3 regions of the Pseudomonas sp. 4CAES_32.4 genome follow, and region 2 is predicted to be linked to each of the others. Evidence: predicted binding sites of a transcription regulator. Region 2 holds the regulator's gene; each other region holds the start of a gene.
What was found. The regulator sigma-54, encoded in region 2, starts transcription at its own class of promoters, with help from an activator protein. The targets are predictions, from matches to a motif close to ANTGGCATNNANNTTGCTNT.

Region 1 (4,091 bases), 1.2 Mb from region 2:
CAGGGCAATCGCCAGATCGAATCGCCCGCCGTCCTTGGGTAAATCGGCAGGCGCCAGATTCAAGGTGATCCGCCGCGCCGGAAACTGCAGGCCGGAATTGATGATCGCGCTGCGCACGCGATCCTTGCTCTCTTTCACTGCCGCCTCGGGCAGACCGACCATGGTCAGCGAGGGCAGACCGTTGGCGAGATGGACTTCGACGGTGACAGCGGGGGCATCCACGCCAATCTGGGCGCGGCTGTGGACGATGGCGAGGGACATGGTCATTCCTTGAGCTGAATCGGGGAGCCGCTTCCTGCGGGTTTTTGAAGGGTAGTTGAGCCGGGTTTCAGTGCTGAAATAGAGGTTTACAAGACGTATCAAGACCCGATGGGCTGTCACTGCTTGCCTGAATTGGAGCGTTGACTCTCGCCCGGCATTGACGAATCCTCCCGTTCGAGGACTGCAACAGCGCATTCGTTGGGACTGGGCACCAGTAAAAGCTCCCCCGCATTTTTGGCAGCAGAGAAAGCTGGTTTCTCTGAAGTAGTGACGACGGGCCAGCTCGTCGGATTCTGAACCCAATGCTGCAAAGCCAGGAGCTAAAGAATCGCTGCGACTACTCCTCCAAACACAAAAAAGGCGTCCTATGGACGCCTTTTTATTTTTGACTCAAGATCTTCTACCGGCCAGCGGGCCGCTTGGCTCAAGCTCTGGCCCACATGTAACAGCAACTTCAATAAATCGCCGTTGGTTGGCTGACATATCCCCAGCCAACCGGAGTGCCTCGAGATGTAGTTCAACAATCTGAAGAAGCTTTGCCTTTCGCTTTTTTGGGCTCATACGCACCTCGTGCGATTGCGTTGTTGATTTCGATGTTATTGACCGTCCACAGAAATGACAAGCCGGTTGGTGTGGTCGAATTCGAACCCCAGTTTCCGGTAGTAAAAAACAACATTCGGATCAGGATCCTGAATCTCGATTTCTTTGCATCCTAGCGCTCGCGCATAGTGATCAGCGACAAGCAGAGCAATCGGCGCGATCCTGCCGCGAAGCGGGTGCGCTCTGTCCGGATGCCCTTCCAACAGAATAATCTTTAAGCAGATAGAGCTTGCGCGCGGGGTCGCATAGCACATGCCGCAAAGAATCTGTTTGTACCATATCGCCAAATCCAGACCTTTCGCGTCTTTACTTTTCCAGTCTGCAACGTCATCCCAAGGGAAAATTGTTGGCCCCTCCCAGAGAAAGTATTGCTTTATCGCTGCTGGGGTAATTGGCTCAAACTTGACCGCTGCTGCATCAATATCTGGGATTCTCGGGGCAATGTTCTTTAGAAAGAATTTGTAGGCGATCTTTCGCGAGTTTGATCTGAATGTCTGGTTACGAAGATCCGTTGCTTTGCCTTTTCTTCTCATTGTTTTCATCTGTTTGGATCTGGTCGCAGAAGATAGCCAGCAGAGAGGGGCAGCGGAATCAGACGTGGGGGACGCGTTTTGTAGGACGTTACTTCTGTGAGTGGAGGATTTCGGAGTAGGGGGCGAGTTAACGAAGACACAAAACAGGTCATTTCAGTGGTATCACTGAAATGACCGTTGGTGAGGTTGCAGCGCAAAAATTCAGATCAATTGCAGAGCCTTTCTCCACCATGAGTTCACAACCGTGCGGTTTGCCTGTTCTCGCTCCGTCACAATGTGTGGCACATCCTGCAACCGTATCCACGGCTGGTTATTCCAGTGCAACAAACTCAACGTCATGTCCGGCCAACTGAGCAGGCTCAGGTGTGGACGTTCGCTTGTGCTGGGATGTTGGGCGTCGCGCAGGGTGGGGATGACTTGGTGGGTGAGCCATTCGCGCAACGCTCGGTATTCGGGGCAGTAGTGGTAGACGAGGAGGGCGTAGATGCCTGATTCGCTGATCAGCAGGGTGTTTTCGATCTGGTTGTGGATCAAGGTTTTGCGGGTTTGGTATTGGTCGGGGTCGAGTTTTCGCAGCATGCGTTCGTTGAGGTAGATGTGCAGCAGGCGGCTCAGGTCTCGGGCGCAGAACCAGGGTTGGTTCTGGATGAGGAGGGCGTGGAGGGGGAGTTTGTGGCGCGTGAAGATGCTAGGTGTCAGGTAGTTTTCGTCCATGGTTCAGTTCTCGAATTCAAGTGAAGAAAACTGCTTCTGTTCGTCGCCAAACGAATAGGGTGGCAGCTATGCGCGGGTTGGCGAACCGGTGAATTCGAAACCGGCAGACCCTGAGGTCTCCCACGCAAAGCCGCCATAACTCGTTGAGAGAAAAAACCTCTCTGTGAAGTTAGATGCATTGCGTCAAATTCGATCCAGGTCGCCAAACCCGCTGCTGAACATTCAGCATCGGGTGAGCTTAGAAACCTGGGCTTTTCGGCGCAATCGGACGGCGGTGGTGCAGGTTGTAGGACGTTGCCGGGATGATTGAAGGGCTGGAGATCAAAAGATCGCAGCCTTCGGCAGCTCCTACAGGGGGAGCGGCTTATTCAGCGGGCGCAGTCAGCTTCGCTTCCAACTCAGCAACTTTCGCTTCAAGGCTTTCAAGCCGGGCACGAGTACGCGCCAACACAACCATCTGACTATCAAATTCCTCACGGCTGACCAGGTCCAGTTTGCTGAAGGCACTCTGCAGCAGCATCTTGAACTGGCTTTCGATTTCGGCTTTTGGCAGCGGGGTGTCGCCGTTGAACAGGCGGGAGGCGGTGCCGCTCAGGGCGTCGAGGAAGTCTTTGGGCGCGAGCATGGTGGATGTCCTGGAAACAATGGCCGGCAGTGTATCACGCAGTGTCTATAGTCATTTACGCGGTCAGGGATGCACGCTTTTCGCGCAAGCGGACGGACGGCGGCGCACCGTTATTGTGCGTATCCGGATGGCCTTTTGCGTGCAATGGCTTGCTGCAGCGGCCAAGGGATTGAAATCAGGGGATTTTGGCGAGATGGCAAGGTTTCTGCTTAGTCACCTTCGACCCATGCACTGATGCAGTCGCTGTGACGAATGCAGTGCGGCAGACGGAGCGGGGAGTTTCGTCAGCAGCGGTTAGCTGGCGTCAGTCGGGCAGGTAAGGCCGACGATGCGTTACAAAGCCAGGCACTGCGCTTAGACTTGAGTCGGGTTTGTTTTCCTGGGGCAAGTCCACCAATTCGGGAGAGAGTTTCATGAAGCTAGTCACTGCCATCATCAAGCCGTTCAAGTTGGACGACGTGCGCGAGTCGCTGTCCGAAATCGGCGTGCAGGGCATTACCGTTACTGAAGTCAAAGGCTTCGGCCGGCAGAAGGGTCACACCGAGCTGTATCGCGGCGCGGAGTATGTGGTCGATTTTCTGCCCAAGGTGAAAATCGACGTGGCCATCGACGACAAGGATCTGGATCGGGTGATCGAGGCGATCACCAAGGCGGCCAACACCGGCAAGATCGGTGACGGCAAGATCTTCGTGGTCAATCTGGAACAGGCGATTCGTATCCGTACCGGCGAAACCGATACCGACGCGATTTAAACGCCGCCACAAACCCCAACGCCCCAGGAGAAAACAATATGACTCTGCGTAAATTCGCAGGGCTAGGAGCCCTGTTGTCCATCGTAATGCCAAGCCTTGCAATGGCGGCAGACGAAGTGGCGGCCCCAGTCCTCAATTCCGGCGACACTGCCTGGATGCTCACCTCGACAGCCCTCGTGCTGTTCATGACCATCCCGGGCCTGGCGCTGTTCTACGGCGGCATGGTTCGCTCGAAAAACATTCTTTCCGTGATGATGCAGTGCTTCGCCATTACCGGTCTGATCAGCATCCTGTGGGTCATTTATGGCTACAGCATTGCGTTCGACACCACCGGCATGGAGCAGGGCGTCGTCAACTTCAACTCGTTCTTCGGCGGCATGGGCAAGGCGTTCCTCGCCGGTGTCACGCCTTCGAGCCTGACTGGCCCTGCGGCGCTGTTCCCTGAGGCGGTGTTCATCACCTTCCAGATGACCTTCGCGATCATCACCCCGGCGCTGATCGTCGGTGCGTTCGCCGAGCGGATGAAATTCTCCGCGATGCTGATCTTCATGGGCATCTGGTTCACCCTGGTTTATGCGCCGATTGCGCACATGGTCTGGTCCGGCA
Region 2 (4,091 bases):
GGCTGGTATCGGCTATCTGCCGCAAGAAGCGTCGATCTTCCGCAAACTGTCGGTGGCCGACAACATCATGGCGATCCTCGAGACCCGCCAGGAACTCGACAAGGCCGGTCGTCGCAAGGAGCTGGAAAGCCTGCTGCAGGAATTCCACATCAGCCACATCCGCGACAACCTCGGCATGAGCTTGTCCGGTGGTGAACGCCGCCGGGTGGAAATCGCTCGGGCATTGGCAACCGCCCCGAAATTCATCCTGCTCGACGAACCGTTCGCCGGTGTCGACCCGATCTCGGTCGGCGACATCAAGCAGATCATCCACCACCTCAAGGCCAAGGGTATCGGTGTTCTGATCACCGACCACAACGTCCGTGAAACGCTGGATATCTGCGAAACCGCTTACATCGTCAACGACGGTCAATTGATCGCCGAAGGTGATGCAGAAACCATCCTGGCCAACGATCTGGTCAAGGAAGTCTATCTGGGGCACGAGTTCCGCCTGTAAGCGCGACAGCATCCGGGTGATTCGCGAGGGTGCTGTATCGATGAAGCAGCTTTTTATACGCTTTAATTGTTACAGCGCTCTAGGCAAACACTTCAGTTTCAGGCATATAATTTGCTTAAGTTTGGCGCTCCGGCGCCCTGTAGTGGATGGCGCATAGCGCCGGCGAATAAGGTGTTAAGCCCCTGCCATGAAACCATCGCTAGTCTTGAGAATGGGCCAGCAGCTGACGATGACACCGCAGCTGCAACAGGCCATCCGTCTGCTCCAATTGTCGACCCTGGATCTGCAACAGGAAATCCAGGAGGCGCTGGAATCCAATCCGATGCTCGAACGCCAGGAAGAAGGCGACGACTTCGACAATTCCGATCCGATGGCCCACAACATCGAGCAGAAGCCCAACACCGAGATCCAGGAACCCTCCTATCAGGAAACGGCCCCGACGGTAGACAACCTCGAGGACGGCGAATGGAACGAACGCATTCCCAACGAACTTCCGGTCGACACGGCCTGGGAAGACGTCTACCAGACCAGCGCCAGCAGCCTGCCGAGCAACGATGATGACGAGTGGGACTTCACCACCCGTACCTCCGCTGGCGAAAGCCTGCAAAGTCATCTGCTGTGGCAATTGAACCTGGCCCCCATGTCCGACACCGATCGCCTGATCGCTGTGACCCTGATCGATTGCATCAACAATCAGGGCTACCTGGACGAAACCCTCGAAGAAATTCTCGAAGCGTTCGACCCGGAACTGGACATCGAGCTGGACGAAATCGAAGCCGTCCTGCACCGCATCCAGCAGTTCGAACCGGCCGGTATCGGCGCACGCAACCTCGGCGAATGCCTTCTGCTGCAATTGCGCCAGCTGTCGGCCAAGACCCCGTGGCTGGCGGAAGCCAAACGCCTGGTCAGCGACTACATCGACCTGCTTGGCAGCCGCGACTACAGCCAGTTGATGCGCCGCATGAAACTCAAGGAAGATGAACTGCGCCAGGTCATCGAACTGGTACAGACCCTCAATCCACGCCCAGGCTCGCAGATCGAATCGACCGAAGCCGAATACGTGGTGCCGGACGTTATCGTGCGCAAGGACAACGAGCGCTGGTTGGTCGAACTGAATCAGGAGTCGGTGCCCCGCCTGCGGGTCAACGCACAGTACGCCGGTTTCGTGCGCCGCGCCGACACCAGTGCCGACAACACCTTTATGCGCAATCAGTTGCAGGAAGCCCGCTGGTTCATCAAGAGCTTGCAGAGCCGCAACGAAACCCTGATGAAAGTTGCCACCCAGATCGTCGAGCATCAGCGCGGTTTTCTGGAGTACGGCGACGAAGCCATGAAGCCGCTGGTTCTGCATGACATCGCCGAAGCGGTGGGCATGCATGAATCGACGATTTCCCGTGTGACCACGCAGAAATTCATGCATACCCCGCGCGGTATTTATGAACTGAAATACTTTTTCTCCAGCCACGTCAGCACCTCCGAAGGCGGCGAATGCTCGTCCACGGCGATCCGCGCGATCATCAAAAAACTCGTTGCGGCGGAAAATCAGAAAAAGCCGTTGAGTGACAGCAAGATCGCTGGTTTACTGGAGGCACAAGGCATTCAGGTGGCTCGCCGCACCGTCGCCAAGTACCGCGAGTCCCTCGGGATCGCGCCTTCGAGCGAACGCAAGCGGTTGATGTAAGCCACGTTACAGCGTTCCAGTGGCAGGCTATCCAGCCTGCCGCTTTATGCACTGGCAACGAAGGAGAAGCTGTATGCAAGTCAACATCAGTGGACACCAACTGGAAGTGACCCAACCTCTGCGTTCCTACATCGAGGAAAAACTCCAACGACTGGAGCGCCATTTCGACAAGATCACCAACGTGCAAGTCACGATGTGCGTCGAAAAGCTGAAGCAGAAAATCGAAGCCACCTTGCATATTCCCGGCAGCGAAGTGGTCGCCAACGCAGAAGATACCGACATGTATGCTGCGATCGACTCACTGACCGACAAGCTGGATCGCCAACTCAAAAAGCATAAGGAAAAGACCCAAAGCCTCCTACAGGGCGCGACCGGTCGATAACCCCCCATTCCATGATCCGACTTGAAAGTATCCTGACCCCCGGCCGTTCCCTCGTGAACGTGCCGGGCGGCAGTAAAAAGAAAGCCCTCGAACAAATTGCCAACCTGATCGCCCGGGAAGTACCGGATCTGGAGATGCAAGATGTCTTCGAGGCTCTGATTGCCCGTGAAAAACTGGGTTCGACCGGTTTTGGCAACGGCATCGCCATTCCTCACTGCCGCCTCAAGGGTTGCCAGTCGCCTATCAGCGCGCTGATGCACCTTGAAGCACCTATCGATTTTGACGCCATCGACGGCGCTCCCGTTGACCTGCTGTTTGTATTGCTGGTGCCGGAAGCCGCGACCGATGCACACCTGGAGTTGCTGCGCCAGATCGCGAGCATGCTGGATCGCAAGGATGTGCGCGATAAATTGCGCAGCGCTTCGAGCAACGAAGCCTTGTATCAGGTTGTTGTGGACGAGCAGAACGGGCAGTAATCATGCGCTTGATCATCGTCAGCGGCCGTTCTGGCTCGGGTAAAAGTACGGCACTGGATGTCCTGGAGGACAACGGTTACTACTGCATCGACAACTTGCCCGCAGGTTTGCTGCCGGAGCTGGCCGAGCGCGCATTGATTCACACAGAACTGGCGCAGCCGCTGGTGGCCGTGTCGATTGATGCGCGCAACCTGCCGAGCCACCTGTCACGCTTCCCCGAACTGCTTGAAGACGCCAGAAGCAAGCATATCCAGTGCGATGTGCTTTACCTGGACGCCGATGAGGAAACCCTGCTCAAGCGTTTTTCCGAGACCCGTCGTCGCCACCCGCTGAGCAACGCCAACCGCTCGCTGGCCGAGGCGATCCACGATGAGACTGCCCTGCTCGGCCCGATAGCCGACCTCGCCGACCTGAAAATCAACACCACCAATCTGAACCTGTATCAGCTGCGCGATACCATCAAGTTGCGCCTGCTCAATCAGCCGGAGCCGGGTACAGCGTTTCTGGTCGAGTCATTCGGCTTCAAGCGCGGCATGCCGGTCGATGCCGACCTGGTGTTCGACGTACGCTGCCTGCCCAATCCGTACTGGAAACCGGAGCTGCGCGAGCAATCCGGTCTAGACGCGCCGGTCGCCGAGTATCTGGCAGCGCAGCCCGAGGTCGAAGAGATGTTCCAAGACATCTTCACCTACCTGCACAAATGGCTGCCGCGCTTCGCCGCCAGCAATCGCGCCTACGTGACCATTGCCATTGGCTGCACCGGCGGGCATCACCGCTCCGTCTACCTGACCGAACGCCTGGGTCAGGCCCTGCAGAAAACCCTGAAGAACGTCCAGGTTCGCCACCGCGACCTCACTTAAAGGATTCACACCGCGATGCCTGCTCTGGAAATCGAAATCATCAACAAACTGGGCCTGCATGCCCGCGCGTCGGCCAAGTTCGTTGGCGTGGCCGGGCAGTATCCGGATTGCACGATCAGAGTGGGCCGCACGCCCGAGACCACGGTCGATGGCAAAAGCATCATGGCGATGATGATGCTCGCCGCAGGCAAGGGCA
Region 3 (4,091 bases), 2.6 Mb from region 2:
TGGCGGTCAACACGATTTAAGAGGCGGCATCATTGTCTACGGGTAATTTGGATTTCGAACAGTTCCGGGTCTTCCTGGAAAAAGCCTGTGGCATTTTGCTCGGTGAAAACAAGCAGTACCTGGTCTCGAGCCGTCTCAACAAACTGATGGAGCAGCAAGGCATCAAATCCCTGGGTGAGCTGGTCCAGCGCATCCAGACCCAGCCGCGCAGCGGTTTGCGCGAGCAAGTGGTCGATGCCATGACGACCAACGAAACCCTGTGGTTTCGTGACACCTATCCGTTTGAAGTCTTGAAGAACAAGGTGCTGCCCGAAGCGATCAAGGCCAGCCCCAACCAGCGTCTGCGGATCTGGTCGGCGGCGTGCTCGTCGGGTCAGGAACCGTACTCGCTGTCGATGTCGATCGACGAGTTCGAGCGCAGCAACCTCGGCCAGTTGAAGATGGGTGTGCAGATCGTTGCCACTGATCTGTCCGGCCTGATGTTGACCAACTGCAAAACCGGCGAGTACGACAGCCTGGCGATCGGTCGCGGTTTGTCGCCGGAACGTTTGCAGCGTTACTTCGATCCGAAAGGGCCGGGTCGCTGGGTGATCAAGGCGCCGATCAAGAACCGGGTGGAGTTCCGCTCGTTCAACCTGCTCGACAGCTATGCCGCGCTGGGCAAGTTCGACATCGTGTTCTGCCGCAACGTGTTGATCTACTTCTCTGCCGAAGTGAAGAAGGACATCCTGTTGCGCATTCACAGCACGCTGAAGCCGGGTGGTTATCTGTTCCTTGGCGCTTCCGAAGCGTTGAACGGTTTGCCGGACCATTACCAGATGGTGCAGTGCAGCCCGGGGATCATTTACCAGGCGAAATGATTGCACCCGCAATACAAAAACGGCAGGCCCAAAAGGTCTGCCGTTTTTTTGTGCCCGAATGATTTCCCTCATGCACCACAAATCCCTGTAGGAGTGAGCCTGCTCGCGATAGCGGTGTGTCAGGCACCGATGATGTTGAATGTGCTACCGCCATCGCGAGCAGGCTCACTCCTACAGGGGGCCGTGGTGTATGAGAGGGACGGCAAGCGGCAGAAAAGCGGCATTCGGCGGAAACCGGTTGCCGCTTTTCTGGCATTGCCGCTTTGCCGATATTCCGCAAAGCCCCGGTTTATCAGGGTTTTGAGCGTTGGCACGGCGCTTGCTAAAGCTCAGTTACGAAAAACCGGTCACCTGAAGGTTCCCGACATGAGCATCAGCTTCGATAAAGCGCTCGGCATTCACGAAAAGGCTCTGGGCTTCCGCGCCCAGCGTGCAGAAGTGCTGGCCAACAACATCGCCAACGCCGATACCCCGAACTACAAGGCGCGGGATCTGGATTTCTCCAAAGTACTGGAAGCACAGACCCAGAAAAACGCCAACGGCACCATCGCCCTGAACATGACCAACAGCCGTCACATCGAAGCTGAAGGTCTGGGCAACGGCGACGAGTCGCTGATGTATCGCACGCCGATGCAACCTTCGATCGACCAGAACACCGTTGACGCCCAACTGGAACAGTCCAACTACGCGGAAAACGCTGTGGGCTTCCAGGCCAGCTTCACGCTGCTCAACAGCAAATTCAAAGGGCTGGTGTCAGCCCTGCGCGGAGAGTAATCCATGTCCCTGTCCAGCGTTTTCAACATTGCCGGCAGCGGCATGAGCGCTCAAACCACGCGTCTGAACACCGTGGCTTCGAACATAGCCAACGCCGAAACGGTCTCGTCGAGCATCGACCAGACCTACCGCGCCCGTCACCCGGTGTTTGCCACCATGTTCCAGGGCGGCCAGAACACCGGCAGCAACTCGCTGTTCCAGAGCCAGGACGCAGCGGGGCAGGGCGTGCAGGTGCTCGGCGTCGTCGAAGATCAGAGCAACCTCGAGGCGCGTTACGAGCCGAACCATCCGGCAGCCGACGCCAAAGGCTACGTCTACTACCCGAACGTCAACGTGGTGGAAGAAATGGCTGACATGATTTCCGCGAGCCGGTCCTTCCAGACCAACGCCGAAATGATGAACACCGCCAAAACCATGATGCAGAAGGTCCTGACCCTCGGTCAGTAATAAGGGGCGACTGCCATGAGTGTTTCCGATACCACCAGCTCCCTGAGCATGAATGACATCCTGGCCAACTCGTCAAAGACGGCCAGCAGCAGCACCACTGGCGGCATCGCTTCGGCAACCAACAGTGCCACCGGCGGTCAAGCGCTGGGCAAGGACGCGTTCCTGCAACTGCTGGTGACCCAGCTGAAAAACCAGAACCCGCTCGATCCGCAGGACAACAGCGCATTCGTTGCGCAGTTGGCGCAGTTCAGCAGTCTGGAAGGCATCACCACGCTGAACAGCACCGTGAGTTCGCTGGCCGGCAATTACAACTCGTCGCAGGCCTTGCAGGCGTCGTCGCTGGTGGGCCGTAACGTGATTGTGCAGACCAACACCGCGCAACTCGACGATCCGACCAAAGGCCTGACCGGCACGGTTAGTGTCCCGTCGTCCATCGCCGAAGGCACCGTGACCATCACCGACAAGGATGGCAAGGCTGTTCGCACCATCGATCTGGGCAGCCGCGCGGCCGGTGATGCCAGCTTCACTTGGGATGGCAAGGATTCGTCGGGCACCGTGGTTCCCGTCGGCACTTACACCTTCAAGGCCAACGCGCCAATCAACGGCGCCGCGACCGACCTGGTCACTTATCTGCCGGCCACCGTCAATAGCGTGACGATCAGTCAGACCGGTGGCGAGCTGATGCTCAACCTGGCTGGCAAGGGCTCTGTGGCCCTGTCCAAAGTACAAACCATTGGTATATAGAGCCGACTAACCGGCACAAAGGAGTGGAATATGTCTTTCAATATCGGCCTTAGCGGTCTCTATGCAGCCAACAAACAACTGGACGTGACCGGCAACAACATCGCCAACGTCGCGACCACCGGTTTCAAATCGTCCCGTGCAGAATTCGAAGACGTCTACTCGGCCACTCGCCTGGGTAGCGGCAGCAAAGTGATCGGCAACGGCGTGCGCCTGGCCAACGTTTCCCAGCAGTTCACCCAAGGTGACATCAACAACACCGGCAACGTGTTGGACATGGGCATCAACGGTTCGGGCTTCTTCACCATGAGCAACAACGGCTCGGTGACCTACACCCGGGCCGGTACTTTCAAGGTCGACAATGCCGGTTACATCACCAACACCGACTACACCTCGCGTCTGCAAGGTTACGGTGTGGATGCCAACGGCAAGATCATCAACGGCGTCCTGACCGACCTGAAGATCGACACCTCGAACCTGGCGCCGAAGTCCACCTCGCTCGTGACCTCGACCATCAACCTGAACTCGACGGCCACGCCGATCGACGACACCGTGGCCGCCGGCAAATTTGATCCAACCAACACCGCGACCTACACCAAGTCGTTCAGCACCCCGATCTATGACAGCCAGGGCAACCAACACACCATGGATCAGTACATGGTGAAAACCGGTGCCAACACCTGGAAGGTTTACACCCTGGTTGACGGCCGTAACGCCGACGCAACCGGCAGCGATCCGAAAGTCACCGCACCCGTGGCATCGACCCTGTCGTTTGATGCGACCGGCAAACTGACTCAGGTCAGCACCCCGGATCCGCTGGGCGGCCCGGCGATCATCAGCAGCGACCTGACCCTGAAAAACTGGGTTCCGGGTACAGTGACCGATGGCGTCTGGAAAGCTAACGGCGCGGCGGCGAACCCGGCGGGCGTGACCATTTCGATGGGCAAGACCACTCAGTTCAACGCTGATACCGCGCGTTCGATCCCGACTCAGGATGGTTACGCCACTGGCCAGATCACTAACCTGACCATCGATGGCACCGGTACGCTGTTTGCCAACTTCAGCAACAACCAGAGCAAGGCGATTGGTCAGGTTGCGCTGGCGAGCTTCACCAACGAGCAGGGTCTGCAGGCTGTTGGCGGTACTAGCTGGAAAGAGACCTTCGCTTCGGGTATCCCGGGTTACGATGCGCCGGAAACCGGTACGCTGGGTTCGATTGCTTCGAACTCGCTGGAAGAGTCGAACGTTAACCTGACCAATGAGTTGGTT

Region 1: the regulator sigma-54 is predicted to act here: its motif matches at 2,926-2,945, upstream of glnK (P-II family nitrogen regulator).
Region 3: the regulator sigma-54 is predicted to act here: its motif matches at 1,167-1,186, upstream of flgB (flagellar basal body rod protein FlgB).

What each region holds. Positions count from the first base shown of each region.
Region 1 is NZ_CM176882.1:6,010,644-6,014,734, reverse strand. It holds gene AC3Y64_RS27235 (YifB family Mg chelatase-like AAA ATPase) at 1-261, opposite strand, end outside; gene AC3Y64_RS27230 (N-acetyltransferase) at 858-1,403, opposite strand; gene AC3Y64_RS27225 (BRO-N domain-containing protein) at 1,596-2,108, opposite strand; gene AC3Y64_RS27220 (accessory factor UbiK family protein) at 2,473-2,733, opposite strand; gene glnK (P-II family nitrogen regulator) at 3,147-3,485, shown strand; gene AC3Y64_RS27210 (ammonium transporter) at 3,524-4,091, shown strand, end outside.
Region 2 is NZ_CM176882.1:978,933-983,023, reverse strand. It holds gene lptB (LPS export ABC transporter ATP-binding protein) at 1-496, shown strand, start outside; gene AC3Y64_RS04265 (RNA polymerase factor sigma-54) at 684-2,177, shown strand; gene hpf (ribosome hibernation-promoting factor, HPF/YfiA family) at 2,251-2,559, shown strand; gene ptsN (PTS IIA-like nitrogen regulatory protein PtsN) at 2,571-3,035, shown strand; gene rapZ (RNase adapter RapZ) at 3,038-3,895, shown strand; gene AC3Y64_RS04245 (HPr family phosphocarrier protein) at 3,911-4,091, shown strand, end outside.
Region 3 is NZ_CM176882.1:4,680,400-4,684,490, reverse strand. It holds gene cheR (protein-glutamate O-methyltransferase CheR) at 33-860, shown strand; gene flgB (flagellar basal body rod protein FlgB) at 1,227-1,634, shown strand; gene flgC (flagellar basal body rod protein FlgC) at 1,638-2,081, shown strand; gene flgD (flagellar hook assembly protein FlgD) at 2,097-2,825, shown strand; gene flgE (flagellar hook protein FlgE) at 2,856-4,091, shown strand, end outside.